DNA from 2 places in the Streptomyces sp. NBC_00354 genome. Region 2 is predicted to be linked to the other one. Evidence: predicted binding sites of a transcription regulator. Region 2 holds the regulator's gene; the other holds the start of a gene.
The links. Region 2 encodes HspR, which represses chaperone genes until heat shock. Its sites were predicted from a motif close to TTGAGNNNNNNNNNCTCAA; they were not measured.

Region 1 (6,227 bases), 1.1 Mb from region 2:
TCTACGCGCTGGCCGGGCTCGCCCTGCTCGCGGGGACCCGGCTGGCGGCGGCGCGGGGGTGGTGGCCGTGGCTGCTGGTGGCCGCCCTGCTGGTGCCGTTCGGGTGGTGGTCGGTGTGGCTGCGGACCCCGGAGAGCCGCAAGGACGACGTCCTCGCGGTGGCCGCCGCGGTCCGGGAACGGGCCCGGCCGGGGGACGCGGTGCTGTTCATGCCGTCGCGGCGGCGCGAGTGGCTGCTGTCCTCGCCGCAGCTGTACGGGAGCCTGCGCGACCTGGCCCTGGCCCGCACCCCGGCGGCTTCGCACAGCCTCCAGGGCGCCGAGCTGCCGACCGCGGAGATCTGGACCCGCCTGGTGGACGCCCCGCGGGTGGTGGCCCTGCTGGACCCGGCGGGCCAGCCGCTGGACCCGTACCCCCGCGAGGCGGTCAAACGCCAGACGCTGGCCTCGCACTTCGACCTCTGCTCGGTGGACGAGGTCCGGGGCGCCCGGATCGCGGTCTACGCGCAGCCGGGGCGCTGCCCGTAAGGGGCCGCTTTTCCGTATGCGCCGAACCGCCGTGCCCGCACGGGCCGCGCGCTAGCCGCGCAAGTCCTGCATGTAGAACACCTTGTCGTAGCGGCGGTCCCCCACGGCGACGAAGTCGCGCAGGCGGCCGTACTCGGTGAAGCCCAGTGAGCGGTAGAGCCCCAGGGCGTGGGTGTTGTCGCCCCGGGCGTCCAGCGTGAGGACCTCGATGCCCGCGGACCGGGCATCTTCGATCAACGCGGCGGTCAGAGCCCGGCCGATGCCGCGCCCGTGGGCGGCGGCGTCCACCGCGACCTTCTCCAGATCGGCGTGCGGCCGGTGCGTGGGCCGGGCGTAGCGCAGCCAGTAGCCCAGTCCGGCGAGGCGGCCGCCCAGGTAGGCGACGCGCAGGGCCGCATCACCGGACCGGGCCGCCTCCAGCACGTGGTCGAGCAGCTGCGCGACCTCGTCCGGGGAGGGCGGGTCGACCCAGCCGAGCGCCGCGCCGCCGGCGACCAGGTCCGCCAGGATCCGGTGGACCGGCTCCGGATCGGGGGTCCACTCGCGGCCGTCCAGGACAGTGATCGTTTCCGGATCCATGGCCGCACCCTAGCGATCCGACAGCGGCCGGCCCCGGCTTGCAGCCGATAGTACGAAATCGTATAGTCCGAAATCGTGAACTCCGAAACCGTGCCATCCGGGTGGTCGGCCCTGCTGGCCCTCCAGCGGGCCACCCACGCCACCCTTCAGGTGCTCGCCGCGGAGCTGGTCGACCTGGACCTGACCGCCTCCGAGATCAACGCGCTGGCCAACCTGGCCGACGGCCGCGGGCGCACCGTGTCCGAACTGGGAGCGGCCGTGGGCACCCGTCCCACCACGCTGACCAGCGTGCTGGACCGGCTGGAACGGCGCGGCCACATCACCCGGGGCACCCGCCCGGGGGACCGTCGGGCGGTGCTCATCGAGCTCACGTCCTCCGGACGGCCGGCCGCCGCCACGATCCGGCAGGCCATCACCGACCTGGAGCAGCGCGCACTCGGCCGACTGCCCGCCGACGCGATCGCCGGCCTGCGCGCCGCCCTGCAGGCAATGACAGAGGTTTCCGCATGACCCCGCACCAGACCGGGACGCCGACCGGTGACACCACGCCCGCCTTCGACACGCTGATGGCCGAAGTGATGGCGAGCGTCGAGAGGTTCGGCCACCGGGAGCACGTCCATCTGACGTGGCTGGCCGTGCGGCGGTGTGGCGCACTTCGCCAGGATGACGCCGCCCAGTTGCACCACGAGGAGGCCGAGCAGCACGAGCGCGCCGAGACACTCTTGGCCATACGGCTCCCCCCAAGCCTTGGTGTAGGGCGCAGGATCCTCGCCAACTCCCTTACCGGCAAGCCGCTTTGCAGGGGCGCGCGGCCCTCGTAGGAGGATGTGTGCGACGGCCCGCTTCGTCTTCGGGCCCGCCGACGCACCCGGAGGTGCCGTATGACCCCGTCCCGCTCTGCCGACGCCGCTGACGCCGCCGCCCTGCCCGGACCGCTGGTCGGAGCCGACTGGCTGGCCGCCCGGCTCGGCCAGCCGGGGCTCGTCGTGTTCGACGCCTCCGTCGGCGCCCACCGCGGCGCCGACCGGCGGATCCCGGGCTCGCGGCCCTTCGACCTCGACGGCGTCCTGTCCGACCACGACGCCCCCGCCCCGCACACCATGCCCCGGGCCGCCGCGTTCGAGGAGGCGATACGCGCGCTCGGCGTAGACGACACCAGCACCGTCGTCGTCTACGACGGCGCCGGCATCTACTCCAGCGCGCGGGCCTGGTGGATGCTGCGCGCCATGGGCTTCGACCGGGCCGCCGTCCTCGACGGCGGGCTGCCTGCGTGGACCGCCGCCGGCCTGCCCGTCGAGGCGTGCGGTCCTGCGTACGAGGGCCCGCGCGGATCCTTCACGGCCCACCCGCGGACGGGGCTGCTGGTGGACGCGGATGCGGTCGGTGCGGCCCTCGCCGATCCGGCGGCGGTCGTACTGGACGCCCGTACGCGCGAACGCTTCACCGCCGCCGCCCCGGAACCGCGGGCGGGGCTGCGCGGGGGCCACATGCCGGGCGCGGTGAACCTGCCGTTCGGGGACCTCCAGCGGGACGGCGGCCTGATGCGGCCCGCCGGGGAACTCCGCGAGGCCTTCGCCGCGTTGACCGGAGACCGGGAGCGGCTGTACTTCAGCTGCGGCTCGGGAGTGACGGCGTGCGTCCTGGCCCTGGGCGCCACGCTGGCCGGCTACTCCTCCCTGGCGGTGTACGACGGCTCGTGGACGGACTGGGCCATGCGCCCGGAGCGGCCCGCGGTCACGGGCCGACGGGGGCAGTTCTTCGGAGCGTCCGAGGACCGTTTCACCGGGCCCACGACGGGCGACGAGCGGGCCATGCTCACCGACGTCCTGGGAGCGCAGCGCGCGACGCTGGAGCTGAAGTGCGCCGGCCTGGAGCCGGGGCCCCTGTCCCTGCGGGCGGTGGAGCCGTCCACGCTCTCGCTGCTCGGCCTGGTCCGGCACCTTGCCGAGGTGGAGCGCCGCTGGTTCCGCCAGGTCCTGGCCGGGCAGGAGGCGCCGGCCCTGTTCTCGTCGGCGGCGGACCCGGACGGCGACTTCGACGGGGCCGGCTCCGGCCCGGCCGCCGTCGCGGCGGCTTGGGAGGCCTGGCGGGACGAGGTGGCGTTCGCGGAGTCGTTCACGGCCGCCGCGCCCGACCTGGACGTGGAGGGCGAGGACGAGGCGTGGCGGGGAAAGGTGTCGCTGCGCTGGGTGCTGATCCACATGATCGAGGAGTACGCCCGCCACAACGGCCACGCGGACCTGCTGCGCGAGCGGATCGACGGAGCGATCGGCATCTGAGCCCGGCCGGCGGGGGATAACCCCACCCCGAGGCCGGGTACGGCCCCCATCGGCAGACGCCCGGCGGCGCACCAGAGTAATGCGCATGCCTTCCCACATCACGTCATTCCGCTTCAGCCAGGCGGTGGTTGTCGCCCTCGCCGCCGGACTGCTGCTCTCCGGCTGCACCTTCGAGGACACCGAGCAGAAGACGGCGAACGCCGACGCGACGGTCGCCGAGGCCGTCACGGCGGTCGAGGTGAAGGACGCACGGCGCGGCTCCATCGAGGTGACCCCCGCCGCCGGCCCGGGGGTCGCGATCCACCGGACGGTCCACTACCGGGGCGACGCGGCACCGAAGCCGGCCCAGCGGGTCTCGGGAGGCGTCCTCACGTTCACGGACGGCTGCTCCGACACCTGCTACATCGACTACCGCCTGGAGGTCCCCGCCTCGGCCACGGTCAAGCTGGAGAGCAGCAGCGGCAACGTCACGGTGGCCGGTGTGGCGGCGGCCGACCTCGTCTCTTCCTCCGGCGACGTGAAGGCCGAGGGCATCGCCGGTCCGCTGAAGGTCCGTACGTCGTCGGGGTCGGTCACCGCCACCGGCCTGGCCGGCCCGACTGCGGATGTCCGCGCCTCCTCGGGCGACGCCCGGCTCGTGTTCACGAAGCCGCCGACCTCGGCGACGGCGGAAACCAGCTCGGGCGACGTCACGCTGACGGTCCCGCAGGCCCCGTACGAGATCACGACGGCCACCACGTCGGGCAACCAGGACACCCTCCCCACCACTCCGAAGGCCCCGTCCCACCTCTCGGTCCACACCACCTCGGGCGACATCCTCATCGCCCCGGCGGGCTGACCGCCGCTACGGGTCTTCCAGGCGCAGCCGCCGGCGGAATCCGTGTTCGCCCGGGGCGAACGGGGGTTGGGGAACATTGGGGGGCGCACATGCATTGAGTCGGCATAGCTCAACTTCACTGCCGGAGGGAAGATCATGGCTTCGACGTCCGTAACGCTCACCCTGCCCGTGCTGCCGCTTGACGACGAGGTCGTGCTGCCTGGGATGGTCGTTCCGCTGGACCTGTCCGATGCCGAGGTACGGGGGGCCGTCGAGGCTGCCCAGGCGGCGGTCCGGAGCGGGAAGCCCCGGGTGCTGCTCGTGCCGCGGGTCGACGGGAAGTACGCCGGCACCGGTGTGCTCGGGACCGTCGAGCAGGTGGGACGGCTCTCCGACGGGGATCCCGGGGCGCTCATCCGCGGTGTCGGCCGCGTCAGGATCGGGGCCGGGACCACCGGGCCCGGGGCGGCGCTCTGGGTCGAGGGGGAGAGCGTCGACGAGAGACTGGCCGATCCGCTGCCGGGGTCGGTGACCGAGCTCGTCAAGGAGTACAAGGCGCTCGCCACCAGCTGGCTCAAGAAGCGCGGGGCCTGGCAGGTCGTGGACCGGGTCCAGCAGATCGAAGGGGTGTCCGCGCTCGCCGACAACTCCGGGTACTCGCCGTTCCTGACCGTGGCCCAGAAGGTCGAGCTGCTCGAGACCGCCGACCCCGTGGCACGCCTCAAGCTGGCCATCTCCTGGCTCCGCGACCACCTCGCCGAGCAGGACGTCGCCGAGTCCATCGCCAAGGACGTCCAGGACGGCGTCGAGAAGCAGCAGCGCGAGTTCCTGCTGCGCCGCCAGCTGGAAGCCGTACGCAAGGAACTGCGCGAGATCAACGGGGAGAAGGACGGCGAGGAGTCCGACGACTACCGGGCCCGCGTCGAGGGCGCCGACCTCCCCGAGAACGTACGGGAGGCCGCGCTCAAGGAGGTCGACAAGCTGGAGCGGTCCAGCGACCAGTCCCCGGAGGGCTCCTGGATCCGCACCTGGCTGGACACCGTGCTGGAACTGCCCTGGAACGAGCGCACCGAGGACGAGTACGACATCCGCGGGGCCCGGGCCGTCCTCGACGCCGAGCACGCCGGGCTGAGCGATGTGAAGGACCGCATCACCGAGTACCTCGCCGTGCGCAAGCGGCGTTCCGAGCGCGGCATGGGCGTCATCGGCGGTCGGCGGGGCGGCGCCGTACTGGCGCTCGTCGGGCCGCCCGGCGTCGGCAAGACCTCCCTCGGGGAGTCCGTCGCGCACGCCATGGGGCGCAAGTTCGTGCGTGTCGCCCTCGGCGGTGTCCGCGACGAGGCCGAGATCCGCGGCCACCGGCGTACGTACGTCGGCGCGCTGCCCGGCCGGATCGTACGGGCCATCAAGGAAGCCGGGTCCATGAACCCGGTCGTCCTGCTCGACGAGATCGACAAGGTTGGGTCGGACTTCCGCGGGGACCCGGCGGCCGCACTGCTGGAGGTGCTCGACCCCGCCCAGAACCACACCTTCCGGGACCACTACCTGGAGGTCGAGCTGGACCTGAGCGACGTCGTCTTCCTGGCCACCGCCAACGTCCTGGAAGCCATCCCCGAGGCGCTCGCCGACCGCATGGAGCTCGTCCGGCTCGACGGCTACACCGAGGACGAGAAGGTCGTCATCGCCCGCGACCACCTGCTGCCGCGCCAGCTGGAGCGGGCCGGTCTCGGCGCCGAGGAAGTCGTCCTGGAGGAGGACGCGCTGCGCAGGCTGGCCGGCGAGTACACCCGCGAGGCCGGCGTGCGCACCCTGGAGCGGTCCATCGCTCGGCTGCTGCGCAAGGTGGCCTCCCAGCACGAGCTGGGGGAGCGGGAGTTGCCGCTGCGCGTCGGCGCCGACGACCTGCGGGGGCTCATCGGGCGCCCGCACCACGTCCCGGAGTCCGCTCAGGACCCCGCCGAGCGGCGCACCGCCGTCCCCGGCGTGGCCACCGGGCTCGCGGTGACCGGCGCGGGCGGCGACGTC
Region 2 (6,227 bases):
AGCGTAAGTCCGGGATAAAAGTTGAGCCCCCTCCACTCACCTCTGTTGACGCCAGCGCAGCGTTACGGCATGGTTGAGTCTGTTCCACTCAAGTCAGCTGGAGGAAATTAAAATGGCACGTGCGGTCGGCATCGACCTGGGCACCACTAACTCCGTCGTCAGCGTTCTGGAAGGCGGCGAGCCCACCGTCATCACCAACGCCGAGGGCGCCAGGACCACGCCGTCCGTCGTCGCCTTCGCCAAGAACGGCGAGGTCCTCGTCGGCGAGGTGGCCAAGCGCCAGGCGGTCACGAACGTTGACCGCACCATCCGCTCCGTCAAGCGCCACATGGGCACTGACTGGAAGATCAACCTGGATGGCAAGGACTTCAACCCGCAGCAGATGAGCGCCTTCATCCTGCAGAAGCTGAAGCGCGACGCCGAGGCCTACCTGGGTGAGAAGGTCACGGACGCGGTCATCACCGTCCCGGCCTACTTCAACGACTCCGAGCGTCAGGCGACGAAGGAAGCCGGCGAGATCGCGGGTCTGAACGTCCTGCGCATCGTCAACGAGCCGACCGCCGCCGCCCTGGCCTACGGCCTGGACAAGGACGACCAGACCATTCTCGTCTTCGACCTCGGTGGCGGCACCTTCGACGTGTCGCTCCTCGAGATCGGCGACGGCGTCGTCGAGGTCAAGGCCACCAACGGTGACAACCACCTCGGTGGTGACGACTGGGACCAGCGCGTCGTCGACTACCTGGTGAAGCAGTTCGCCAACGGCCACGGCGTGGACCTCTCCAAGGACAAGATGGCGCTCCAGCGTCTGCGCGAGGCCGCCGAGAAGGCGAAGATCGAGCTGTCCTCCTCCACGGAGACCACGATCAACCTGCCCTACATCACGGCTTCCGCCGAGGGCCCGCTGCACCTGGACGAGAAGCTCACGCGCGCCCAGTTCCAGCAGCTGACCGCGGACCTCCTGGACCGCTGCAAGACCCCGTTCCACAACGTCATCAAGGACGCCGGCATCCAGCTGTCCGAGATCGACCACGTGGTCCTGGTCGGCGGCTCCACCCGCATGCCGGCCGTCGCCGAGCTCGTCAAGGAGCTCACCGGCGGTCAGGACGCGAACAAGGGCGTCAACCCGGACGAGGTCGTCGCCATCGGCGCCACCCTCCAGGCCGGTGTCCTCAAGGGTGAGGTCAAGGACGTCCTGCTCCTCGACGTGACCCCGCTGTCCCTCGGTATCGAGACCAAGGGCGGCATCATGACCAAGCTCATCGAGCGCAACACCACGATCCCGACCAAGCGGTCCGAGATCTTCACGACGGCCGAGGACAACCAGCCGTCCGTGCAGATCCAGGTCTACCAGGGTGAGCGCGAGATCGCGGCGTACAACAAGAAGCTCGGCATGTTCGAGCTGACCGGCCTGCCGCCGGCCCCGCGTGGCGTCCCGCAGATCGAGGTCTCCTTCGACATCGACGCGAACGGCATCATGCACGTCACGGCCAAGGACCTTGGCACGGGCAAGGAGCAGAAGATGACCGTCACCGGCGGCTCCTCGCTCGGCAAGGACGAGGTCGACCGCATGCGCCAGGAGGCGGAGCAGTACGCGGACGAGGACCTGCGCCGCAAGGAGGCGGCCGAGTCCCGCAACCAGGGCGAGCAGCTCGTCTACCAGACGGAGAAGTTCGTCAAGGACAACGAGGACAAGGTCCCGGCCGAGGTCAAGACCGAGGTCGAGGCCGCCGTCTCCGAGCTGAAGGAGACCCTCAAGGGCGAGGACACGGCCGCGATCCGCACCGCGACCGAGAAGCTCGCCGCGGTCAGCCAGAAGCTCGGCCAGGCCATCTACGCCGACGCGCAGGCCGCCCAGGGCGCAGCCGGCGGCGGCGAGGGCCAGCAGGCCAAGCCCGAGGACGACGTCGTCGACGCCGAGATCGTCGACGAGGACAAGCCGAAGGGCGGCGCTGCCTGATGTCGGAGGAGACCCCGGGTTTCGACGAGAAGCCCGAAGTCCCCGCCGGCGCCACGCCTGACGACGCCGCCGAGCCGAAGGCCGCAGCTTCCTCCGAGGAGGAGGCCGCGGCCCCGGCCGGGGACTCCGGAGCACCGTCCGCTCAGGAGACGGCTCTCCTGGCGCAGCTGGACCAGACCCGTACCGCGCTCGGCGAGCGCACCGCGGACCTCCAGCGGCTCCAGGCGGAGTACCAGAACTACCGCCGCCGGGTGGAGCGGGACCGGATCGCCGTCAAGGAGATCGCGGTCGCGTCCCTCCTGACGGAACTGCTCCCGACCCTGGACGACATCGGCCGGGCGCGGGACCATGGCGAGCTGGTCGGCGGCTTCAAGTCGGTGGCCGAATCGCTGGAGACCGCGGCGGCCAAGATGGGCCTGCAGCAGTTCGGCAAGGAGGGCGAGCCCTTCGACCCGACGATCCACGAGGCCCTGATGCACTCGTACGCGCCGGATGTCACCGAGGACACCTGCGTGGCGATCCTGCAGCCGGGCTACCGGATCGGCGAGCGTACGATCCGCCCCGCGCGGGTCGCGGTGGCCGAGCCCCAGCCGGGCGCGGCCCCGGCCGCCAAGTCCGAGTCCTCGGAGGGCGAAGCACCGTCCGACAAGGACACGGATGCCCCCGAAAAGGGCTGACGCAGTACACGTAGAGGAACGAGAGGAGGGCCACCGGGGATGAGCACGAAGGACTTCGTCGAGAAGGACTACTACAAGGTCCTCGGTGTCCCGAAGGACGCCACCGAGGCCGAGATCAAGAAGGCGTACCGGAAGCTCGCGCGCGAGTTCCACCCGGACGCCAACAAGGGCGACGCCTCGGCCGAGGAGCGCTTCAAGGAGATCTCCGAGGCGAACGACATCCTCGGCGACGCCAAGAAGCGCAAGGAGTACGACGAGGCCCGCGCCCTGTTCGGGAACGGCGGCTTCCGCCCCGGTCCCGGCGGGGGCGGCTCGTTCAACTTCGACCTGGGCGACCTCTTCGGCGGCACCCAGCCGGGTGGCGGCGCGGGCGGCGGGTTCGGCGGCGGCGGTCTGGGCGACGTCTTCGGCGGACTGTTCAACCGCGGCGGCGCGGGCCCCGGTACGCGTGTCCAGCCGCGCCGCGGCCAGGACATCGAGTCGGAGGTCACCCTCTCCTTCACGGAGGCGGTGGACGGGGCCACGGTCCCGCTCCGGATGTCCTCCCAGGCGCCCTGCAAGGCCTGTTCGGGCACCGGCGACAAGAACGGCACGCCGCGCGTGTGCCCGACCTGCGTCGGCACCGGCCAGGTCTCGCGGGGCAGCGGCGGTGGCTTCTCGCTGACCGACCCGTGCGCCGACTGCAAGGGCCGCGGCCTGATCGCGGAGACCCCCTGCGACGTCTGCAAGGGCAGCGGGCGGGCCAAGTCCTCCCGCACCATGCAGGTCCGGATCCCGGCGGGCGTCTCCGACAGCCAGCGGATCCGGTTGCGCGGCAAGGGCGCTCCGGGCGAGCGCGGCGGTCCCGCCGGCGACCTCTACGTGGTCGTCCACGTGGACAGCCACCCGGTGTTCGGCCGCAAGGACGACAACCTGACGGTCACCGTCCCGGTGACGATCGCCGAGGCCGCCCTGGGCGCCGACATCAAGGTCCCGACCTTGAACGGCCCCTCGGTGACGCTGAAGCTCCCGCCGGGCACCCCCAGCGGCCGCACGATGCGGGCCCGCGGCAAGGGAGCGGTCCGCAAGGACGGCAGCCGCGGGGACCTGCTGGTGACGGTGGAGGTCGCTGTTCCGGCCTCGCTGTCGGACAAGGCCCGCGAGGCGCTGGAGATGTACCGCGACGCGACGGAGTCGGAGGACCCGCGCGCCGTGCTGTTCGAGTCCGCGAAGGGAGCATGACATGGACGGCCGCCGACGACCGCCCCGGTTCGGCAACGGGGCGTACGAACTGACCGACGAGACCCCGGTCTACGTGATCTCGGTGGCCGCCCAGCTCTCGGGCCTGCATCCGCAGACCCTGCGCCAGTACGACCGTCTCGGCCTGGTCTCTCCGGACCGGACGGCTGGCCGCGGCCGGCGCTACTCGGCCCGCGACATCGAACTGCTCCGCACGGTGCAGGCGCTGTCCCAGGACGAGGGCATCAACCTGGCCGGCATCAAGCGGATCATCGAGCTGGAGAACCAGGTCGCCGCGCTCCAGCAGCGCGTGGCCGAGCTCGCGGCGGCGGTGGACGGCGCGGCGGCCGTGCTCCAGCAGCGCGAGGCCCAGGTGCACGCCTCGTACCGGCGAGATCTGGTCAAGTACCAGCCGCCGGTACCGGGCAACGCCCTGGTCGTCTGGCGCCCCGCGCCGAAGCGCCAGAGCGACTGACCTCGGCTTCCTCCGGCTGCACGACGCGCAAGCCCTGCATGCACGCACAGGCCCCGCCCGGGATCCCCGGGCGGGGCCTGGCGCGTTCCGGTGCGTTTCAGTCGCCCTCGTCCTCGAGGATCCCGGAGCGGGCGATGAGGAAGCCGAGTTGGGCGCGGCTGCCGCTGCCGAGGGTGCTGGCGAGCTTCGCGATGTGCGCGCGGCAGGTCCGTACGTTCATGCCCAGCCGGCGGGCGATGGCCTCGTCCACGTGGCCCTCGATGAGGAGCTGCGCGATGGTGCGCTGCACGCCCGAGATGCCGCCGCGGGTGTGCTGGTACGTGACTTCCTCCTGGAGGGGCACAGCGCGGTGCCACAGCTGCTCGAACACCTTGATGAGGTAGTCGACCAGGCCCGGGTGGCGCAGCTCCAGGGCGACCTGGCGGTCGTCGCTGGCCGGGATGAAGGCGACGGTCCGGTCGAAGATGATGAGGCGCTCGAAGAGCTCCTCCAGCGTGCGCACCTCGACCTTGCCCGCCTTGAGGAGGTCGACGTACGCGAGCGTGCCGCGGCTGTGCCGGACGGTGTGCTGGTAGAGGGTCCGGATCCGGACACCGCGGTCGGTCAGCGGCTGGTCGCGCTCCAGGGCCTCCGTGAGCTCGAGGCTGGGGCGGGCGCCGCCGGGCTGGATGGTGAGCATCTCGGTGTGGCACTCGGCGGTGGCGAGGTTGAGGGCCGCGTTGATGGGGTCGAAGCCTTCGAGCACGGTGATGGCGTGGGTGCTTGCCGGATTCTGCGCACTGATGGCGAGAAACGGCTCGAAAGCCTCGGACAGTTCGAGAGAATCCCGGCGTCTGTCGCGGATTTCCCGTTCGATCGGATGCAGCCGCTGTGCGAGTGCCACCGCCGGTGGAACCGGACGGAGCGAATTGGCGTCATCAGGGTCTGGCTGCAACAACGCCAGATCGAGCAGGCAAGGTGCCGTTTTGACGTCCCCACGTGCGATACGTCCGGTCCGCAGCGCGCTCGTGTAGAGCCGTGCCCCCTCGCTGCACAGCTCCGTGACCGAGTGGGGATGTGTCGCTTTTGTTCTGTTTATGGTCAAATCTCCACCCCCCAGGGTCCTGAACATGCAAGAACATGATGCATCGTCCCTGTGGCAGTGATGTGCCTGAATGAGCCATCGTCTGACAGGCGGGGGAGAGGATTTCATCAAGTGAGGACGAAGCCGACCATGAACAAGAGAATGCTTCGCTCGGCGCTTGCCACCGTCATCTTCTCGGCTGTGGCCGGTCTGGGACTTGCGGGGGTCACCCTGGGGGGCGCCGAAGGGGGTGCCGCAGGCCTGCGGGCGGCACCGCTCGAGGACAGCGGATGGCGCGCGGCACCGATGGACAGCGGATGGCGCTCGGCCCCCGTCGACGCCGATGCCGGCACCCTTGCCGGGGAGACCGCGGTATGACCCCCGACGACCGCGGATTCCGTCGCGAAATGGCCTCTGCCTACCGCTCCGGCTGGCAGTTCATCGACCTCGCCACGGCCATCCCCCACGCCGGCGACTCGTTGATGGTCACCCTGTTCGGACAGCCCATCGTCATCACGCGCGAGGAGGACGAGGACGTCCGGGCGTACCGGTGCCTGCGCCGCCCCCGCGGCGCGCCGCAGCCCGTCCGCTGCGAGGTGCGCTACGGAATGGTCTTCGTCAACCTTGATCAGCGCGACCACCAGCTCTTCGAACCCGATATCACCACCGCCACCCCCCGCAGTGCCTGAAGCGATTCCCCCGTCGTTGCAGATCGCTCCAGGTGCTTCCCCCACACAACGGCGCCATCGTGGACCTGACCACGATGGCGCCGTTGTGATGTCCGCGTCCAGTCCCTGAACCGGACAAGGTGAAAGCTGAACTGTTTTCGGTTCAGGC

Region 1: the regulator HspR is predicted to act here: its motif matches at 4,318-4,336, upstream of lon (endopeptidase La).

The regions. Positions count from the first base shown of each region.
Region 1 covers NZ_CP107983.1:2,966,002-2,972,228, reverse strand. Annotated here, with positions in the region: gene OHT74_RS13015 (hypothetical protein) at 1-527, shown strand, start outside; gene OHT74_RS13010 (GNAT family N-acetyltransferase) at 579-1,106, opposite strand; gene OHT74_RS13005 (MarR family winged helix-turn-helix transcriptional regulator) at 1,182-1,616, shown strand; gene OHT74_RS13000 (hypothetical protein) at 1,613-1,927, shown strand; partial or broken gene OHT74_RS12995 (sulfurtransferase) at 1,988-2,848, shown strand; gene OHT74_RS12990 (DinB family protein) at 2,918-3,385, shown strand; gene OHT74_RS12985 (DUF4097 family beta strand repeat-containing protein) at 3,471-4,223, shown strand; gene lon (endopeptidase La) at 4,359-6,227, shown strand, end outside.
Region 2 covers NZ_CP107983.1:4,069,726-4,075,952, reverse strand. Annotated here, with positions in the region: gene dnaK (molecular chaperone DnaK) at 113-1,957, shown strand; gene grpE (nucleotide exchange factor GrpE) at 1,957-2,634, shown strand; gene dnaJ (molecular chaperone DnaJ) at 2,674-3,855, shown strand; gene OHT74_RS18365 (heat shock protein transcriptional repressor HspR) at 3,857-4,327, shown strand; gene OHT74_RS18360 (helix-turn-helix transcriptional regulator) at 4,425-5,438, opposite strand; gene OHT74_RS18355 (hypothetical protein) at 5,541-5,768, shown strand; gene OHT74_RS18350 (hypothetical protein) at 5,765-6,079, shown strand; gene OHT74_RS18345 (pyridoxamine 5'-phosphate oxidase family protein) at 6,222-6,227, opposite strand, start outside.